2 regions of the Burkholderia sp. YIM B11467 genome follow, and region 2 is predicted to be linked to the other one. Evidence: riboswitches for the same ligand, from Rfam matches in the RefSeq annotation. Region 2 holds a riboswitch; the other holds the start of a gene.
The links. Region 2 has a riboswitch for cobalamin ahead of cobA (uroporphyrinogen-III C-methyltransferase). Riboswitches for the same ligand answer to the same signal wherever they lie in the genome.

Region 1 (3,308 bases), on a different contig from region 2:
GACGACGGCAACCCGAAATACCAGGTCGCGAGGTTCCACACGATCGCGGCGATCAGCAGCGCGAACACCATCGCGAAGCCCGAACCGCTGCCGACCTGCAGGATCAGCTCGACCGGCAGCAACTGCAGGATGCCGAACGCGACCGCGCCGCTCGAGACCATCACGCCGAGGAAGTTCCACATGCCGGACCAGATCACCGCGACGTTCGGCGTCAGCGAGTGCGTGTAGATCACGGTGGCGACCGCGTTCGCGGTGTCGTGGAAACCGTTGACGAATTCGAAGCCGAGCGCGATCAGCAGCGCGGCGCCGAGCATCAGGTACGGAAACAGCGATGCTTCGCGGACCGACGACAGATCGTCGATCAGGTGCATGGCGATATAGACGGCGCCGATCGCGAGCACCAGCAGGAAGACGGCATAACCGACTTGCCGGGTGCGTTCGACGGAGCCCGAATTGTTCGAGGCGGACGAAGCAGGTTGATTCATGACGGCATCTCGTAGGGGAATCGCGTCTGATCCTAGCTTCGGCCAGCAGTCAGTTTGATGACAGTCGGGATGGCGAACGGTATGTCTTACAGCGATGTAAGCAGAGCGCCGGCACGCATCTTCGGCCACATGGCGCACGCAACTCGGCACGACATGGGCTTACGCATCAGTGTCGCGCCGATCGACATCCGCGATCAACATCCATCCATGCGGCGATGCGGCGAATGTCGTGCATGACAGCGGCGCGACGTCGACGCGAGTCGCGGCCTTGGAATCCATCCGCAGAGCCTGCGCGACGGCCGCGCGAATGATCGCCGCATGCGTGATCGCGACGATGTCGCGCTCGTGCTGCAGCGCGTTCAACCATGTGCCGACACGCCGCATCGCTGCGTCGAACGATTCGCCGCCGTGTGGCGATGCGGACGGATCGCCGATCCATGCACCCAATTCGTCAGGACAGTCGCGGCCGAGATCGTGCAGCCGCTGGCCGCGCCAGTTGCCGTAGTCGATGTCGCGCAGCGCGTGATCGATGTCGGCACGTAGCCCGAGCGCATCGGCAGTCTGTCGCGCGCAGCGGGCGGGGCTGCACAGCACGATCGCGCCGGCGAGGCCCGCCCACCGGTCGCGCAGCGCGGCGGCGTCGGCGAGCCCGCGCGCGTCGAGCGGATCGTCGTCGGGAAACGTGCCGGTGCGCATCGCACGGGTCGATGCGTGTGCGATCAGGCGCAGCGAGGCATGCAGGGTCATGTCGGTTGTCGGAGGGGCCGGGCGGAACGTGCGGTCGCTCGCACGCCGTTACTTCAACACGCGGACTTTCGCGCGTACAATCCGCCCGATACGAAACGCGGAAGCCGGTGCAATTCCGGCGCGGTCGCGCCACTGTAACCGGGGAATCTCGATCCCGGAAGCCAGACCTGCCTTCGTACCCATCCAACATTTGTCGGGGCGCGATTCCCCTGAGGTGCATCCATGAGCGAAGCAGTGCTGAAGCCGGTCGTCGTGCCGGCACCCATCCCCGTCCGTGAACTGTTGCCGTGGGCCGTGTTCGTCGGCCTGATCCTGCTGCTCGCACTGTATTTCGTCGGCGCGGAACAAGGCGCGACGTCGCTCGTGCCGGGCATGTATGTGCACGAATTCGTCCACGACGGCCGCCATCTGCTCGGCTTTCCCTGCCACTGACGCGGAGAACACGATGGTCGGAAAGCTGCTCATGCGCGGGATGCTCGCAGGCATCGCCGCGGGCCTCCTCACGTTCGGTTTCGCGAAAATCGTCGGCGAACCGCAAGTCGATCAGGCGATTTCCTTTGAAGAAAAACTCGACGCCGCCAAAGGCGACGCGCCGGAGCCCGAGCTGGTCAGTCGTCACACGCAGGCCGGCCTTGGCTTGCTGACCGGTGTCGTGACCTATGGCGCGGCATTCGGCGGGCTGTTCTCGCTGGTCTTTGCGTTCGCGTACGGGCGCGGCGGCCGCCTCCCGGCACGGCCGCTGGCCGCGTGGCTCGCACTGGCGGCGTTCATCGCGCTCGTGATCGTGCCGAACCTCAAGTACCCGGCCAATCCGCCGTCGGTCGGCGATCCCGACACGATCGGCTATCGCACGGGCCTGTTCTTCCTGATGATCGCGATCTCGATCGCGACGATGGTGTTCTCGGTCAGCGTGCGCCGCCATCTGCTGGCGAAGCTCGGCCAATGGAACGCGTCGATCGTCGCCGGGCTCGTGTTCGTCGCGATCATCGCGGCGGTGCAGTTCGGGCTGCCGTCGATCAACGAGGTGCCGGCCGCTTTCCCGGCCGCCGTGCTGTGGAAGTTCCGCGTCGCGGCGATCGGCATGCAGGTGATCATGTGGACGACGATCGGCCTGCTATTCGGCGCGTGGGTCGAGCGCGGCGAACGCATCGGCATGCGCGCCGCCTGACGCGTCCTGCAACCGGGCGCGCCTAGCGCAGCATGCGCGGCGCGCTCCACGTCGATTCGCGCGCGAGCGCGACGAACGCGGCCAGATAGTCGATCGCCGCGTCCGCCTCGCGGATGCCGAGAAAGATCTGCTTCGCGATGCCCTTCTTGCCGAGCTTGACCGGCACGACCGGCATCCGGTCCGCGTATTCGTCCGCGAGCCATCTCGGCAGCGCGGCCACGCCGCGCCCGCTCGCCACCATCTGCAGCATGATGTCGGTCGTTTCGATCGACTTGTGCCGCCTCGGCACGATGCCGGCCGGCGTCAGGAACTGGTTGTAGATGTCGAGCCGGTCGGTTTCGACCGGGTAGGTGATCAGGATCTCGTCGGTCAGTTGCTCGGGCGTCACGTAGTCGGCGTTCGCGAACCGGTGTGAGTCAGCGACCACCAGCACCTGCTCGTAATCGAATACCGGAACGAAGTGCAGACCCGGCTTGTTCAGCGGATCGGGCGTGACGAGCACGTCGATGTCGTAACCGAACAGCGCGCCGATGCCGCCGAACTGGAAGCGCTGCTTCACGTCCACGTCGACGTCGGGCCAGCGCGACAGATACGGTGACACGACCTTCAGCAGCCACTGGTAACACGGGTGGCATTCCATCCCGATGCGCAGCGTGCCGCGCTCGCCCTTCGCGTACTGCTTCATCCGCTCTTCGGCGAGCTCGAACTGCGGCAGCAGCCGGTTCGCCAGCTTCAGCAGATATTGCCCGCCCTGCGTGAGCCGCAGGCCGCGGCCTTCCCGATCCCAGATCGGCGTGCCGAGCTGCTGCTCGATTTTCCGGACGGTATGGCTGAGCGCCGATTGCGTGAGATGCAGCGCGTTGGCGGCCGCGGTCAGCGAGCCCTGGCGCTCGACTTCACGAATGACG
Region 2 (3,308 bases):
CGTTGTCCGCGATAGCAAGGCCGGCGCCGCGGCAGGTACAGCGTGGGGTTGCGCGCAGAAACGTTCATTCTCTTTGGAGATTCGGATGATTGACGTTGCGCAGCCGATATTCGATTGTCCGATCCAGACAGTTTTCGATGATCGAGATAAACCACTGCGACACATTCGTTCAGACCATGAATATTGCCCGATTGTATGTGGCCATCGTCGTATGGCTGTCGATGGCGCTCTTGTTTCCGTTTGCCCTGAAGGGGATGGATTCCCCCCTTGCAACGGTCGCGAAAGTACTGATGTGGTCGTACTGCATTCTGCAAACGCTGCGGGAATCGAAGCGGTGCTTGTGAAGTAGCCCGCTGCGACAAAAAGCCGATCGCGTATATCGCACCTGTTTCGCCATCGGTATCGACAATCGTCAATCCAAGGAGATTCAACATGCGAAAACTCACTGCGAGTGAAATGAATCGGGTAAGTGGCGGAGACGGAGCCGTCCACGCCGTGCGCATTGGCGCACAGGCCAATCGAGGCAGCATCATGGCCGGTGGGTTCGCCGGAGCGATTTCGGGAGCGGCCAGCGGTGCGCTAAATGGAATGGGGGGCGCTACCGCAGCGGGCGGTACTGCCGGTTGCGGGCTTGCAATAGGCGGCCTGTTTGGCGCCGGTGTTGGCGCACTCGGGTTCGGAAACGGAGCCGCATCGGCCGTCGGCGCACTGGCCGGCGCTGCGGTCTGTGGCCCGAATCGCGGCGGCATCGGCGGCAGTTCCGGCTCGTCCGGAGGTTCAGGCGGCGGTGGATCCTGCGGCGCGGGCGGTTGCTGAAGCCTTACTTGAAACGCCTGGCGGCTGTGCGCCGCCGCGCTTTGCGGGATCGGGGCATGGCCTTCATTTGCTCGGCGACATGTTCGCCGAGCGTCGCAGAGACTGACGACGGGCGAGCGCCCACCCCGCATGCGTTTGCGCCAGCGCGCTGTGCTATCGTAGCGCCGCGTTCGGTGCTCGCACGCGCATTCCGCGCATGCAGTTAAACGGGAAACAGGAGGCGGACGACCGCCCGGCCTGTGCTGTCCCCGCAACGGTACGCCGCCCGCGCGACGCGCTTCCCCGCGCACGCGCCCATGCCGCCCACGATGCCACTGCCCTTCACCGGGCGGGAAGGCCGCGGCCTGGCAAGCGGCCAGCCCGGATACCGGCCGACGCAAGGGGCGAGCCCGACGCTCGCCGAACGCCCGATCCGCGGGGGACGGATGGGGTGCGCATTCCACCCGCGTTCGCGCGGGCTTCGCCCGATCCGTCATGTCTTGCCTGTTTGCCGGCCGCCGATGTGCCGCCCGCCTTCCCCTTTCCACTGTTTCGACACGGTGCGCGCCGTGCCGCGCGCGATGAGCCGCGCGTGGCTCATCGGCGCCGGCCCCGGCGACGCCGACCTGCTCACGCTCAAGGCCGTGCGTGCGATCGGCGCGGCGGACGTGCTGCTCGTCGACGATCTCGTGAACCCCGACGTGCTGCGCCATGCGCGCGCCGACGCGCACATCGAGCACGTCGGCAAGCGCGGTGGCCATGCGTCCACGCCGCAGGAGGCGATCGTCGCGGCGATGCTCGCGCACCTGCGCGCGGGCCGCAGCGTCGCGCGGCTCAAGGGCGGCGATCCGTTCGTGTTCGGCCGCGGCGGCGAGGAACTGGCCGCGCTCGGTGCCGCGGGTTTTCCGGTCGAGGTCGTGAACGGCATCACCGCGGGCATCGCCGCACCGGCCGCACTGGGCATTCCGGTCACGCAGCGCGGCGACGCGCAAGGCGTGATCTTCGTCACGGGCCACGGCGCGGGCGCCGACGAACCCGACTGGCGCGCGCTCGCGGCGACGCGCATGACGATCGTGATCTACATGGGCATCCGCCGGCTCGATACGATTGCCACGGCGCTGCGCGACGGCGGCCTGCCCGGCGATACGCCGTGCGCGGCGATCGAGAACGCGACGCGTCCCGGGCAACGGCACGTGCTCGCGACGCTTGGCACGCTCGTCGAACAGGTCGGCGCGACCGGCATCGGTTCGCCAGCGATTGTCGTGATCGGCCGCGTCGCGGCGCTCGCCGACGATCCGGCGGTGCGTGCGGCGCTCGGCGGCGGTGCATGATGCGCGTCGCGCTCGGCGTCGGTTTCCGCGCGGGCACGACGGCCGTGCAACTCGACGCCGCGATCCGCGCGGCGCTGGCGCTTTACCCGGACGCCGAACCGGCCGTCGTCGCGACGCTCGCCGACAAGGCGCACGCCCGTGCGCTGCGCACGCTGTGCGCACGCCGCGGCTGGCCACTCGTCGCGTTCGACGCGGCGCGGCTCGCGAGCCGTCCCGAACTGGCTGCGAGCGGCCCGTCGGATGCCGCGCTCGCGCGCTTCGGCGTCGCGGGCGTGGCCGAGCCGTGCGCGCAGCTCGCGGCACCGCACGGCCGGCTGCTGGGCCCCAAATCCATCCGGGACGGCGTGACGGTCGCGCTCGCCGGCCCGCTCTGAACCCTTTGTTTCGCTTTCGACAGGACGATTCCCGATGAAGACCGATACCGAATCCCATCAGCGGATGGCCGAACGCCGCCGCGCCGGCCACGAGAAGAAACAGGCCGCCGCCACCCACGAAAAGGGCCTGCTGATGGTCCACACCGGCAACGGCAAGGGCAAGAGCACGGCCGCGTTCGGCATGGCCGTGCGCGTGCTCGGCCACGGCATGCGGCTCGGTGTCGTGCAGTTCATCAAGGGTGCGCTGCATACGTCCGAGCGTGACTTCCTCGGCGCCGTCGCGGAATGCGACTTCGTGACGATGGGCGACGGCTATACGTGGAACACGCAGAACCGCGACGCCGACATCGCGACCGCGCGCAAGGGCTGGGACGAGGCGCGCCGGATGATCGAAAGCGGCGACTACCGGATGGTGATCCTCGACGAGCTGAACACCGTACTGAAGTACGAATACCTGCCGCTCGACGAAGTGCTCGCGACGCTCGTCGCGCGCCCGGACTCGGTGCACGTCGTCGTCACCGGGCGCCACGCGCCCGATGCGCTGATCGACGCGGCCGATCTCGTCACCGAAATGCGGCTCGTCAAGCATCCGTACAAGGAGCAAGGCGTGAAGGCGCAGCGCGGCGTGGAGTTCTGAGCGTGCCGGCCTGCCCCGCGCTGTTCGTCAGCGCGCCCGCGTCCGGCCAGGGCAAGACGTCGGTGACGGCCGGTCTCGCGCGGCTGCACCGCCGGCTCGGCCGCCGCGTGCGCGTGTTCAAGACCGGGCCGGATTTTCTCGATCCGATGCTCCTCGAACGCGCGAGCGGCG

Region 1: it holds a riboswitch for cobalamin, as region 2 does, so the genes downstream of both, ACTRWB_RS35380 (CbtB domain-containing protein) here and cobA (uroporphyrinogen-III C-methyltransferase) in region 2, are expected to answer to the same signal.

What each region holds. Positions count from the first base shown of each region.
Region 1 is NZ_JBQVSQ010000017.1:4,549-7,856, forward strand. Features, by position in the region: gene ACTRWB_RS35370 (inorganic phosphate transporter) at 1-485, opposite strand, end outside; gene ACTRWB_RS35375 (histidine phosphatase family protein) at 645-1,232, opposite strand; cobalamin riboswitch at 1,284-1,421, shown strand; gene ACTRWB_RS35380 (CbtB domain-containing protein) at 1,455-1,664, shown strand; gene ACTRWB_RS35385 (CbtA family protein) at 1,678-2,400, shown strand; gene ACTRWB_RS35390 (LysR family transcriptional regulator) at 2,423-3,308, opposite strand, start outside.
Region 2 is NZ_JBQVSQ010000005.1:230,812-234,119, forward strand. Features, by position in the region: cobalamin riboswitch at 971-1,206, shown strand; gene cobA (uroporphyrinogen-III C-methyltransferase) at 1,317-2,126, shown strand; gene ACTRWB_RS19280 (cobalamin biosynthesis protein) at 2,123-2,500, shown strand; gene cobO (cob(I)yrinic acid a,c-diamide adenosyltransferase) at 2,535-3,137, shown strand; gene ACTRWB_RS19290 (cobyrinate a,c-diamide synthase) at 3,140-3,308, shown strand, end outside.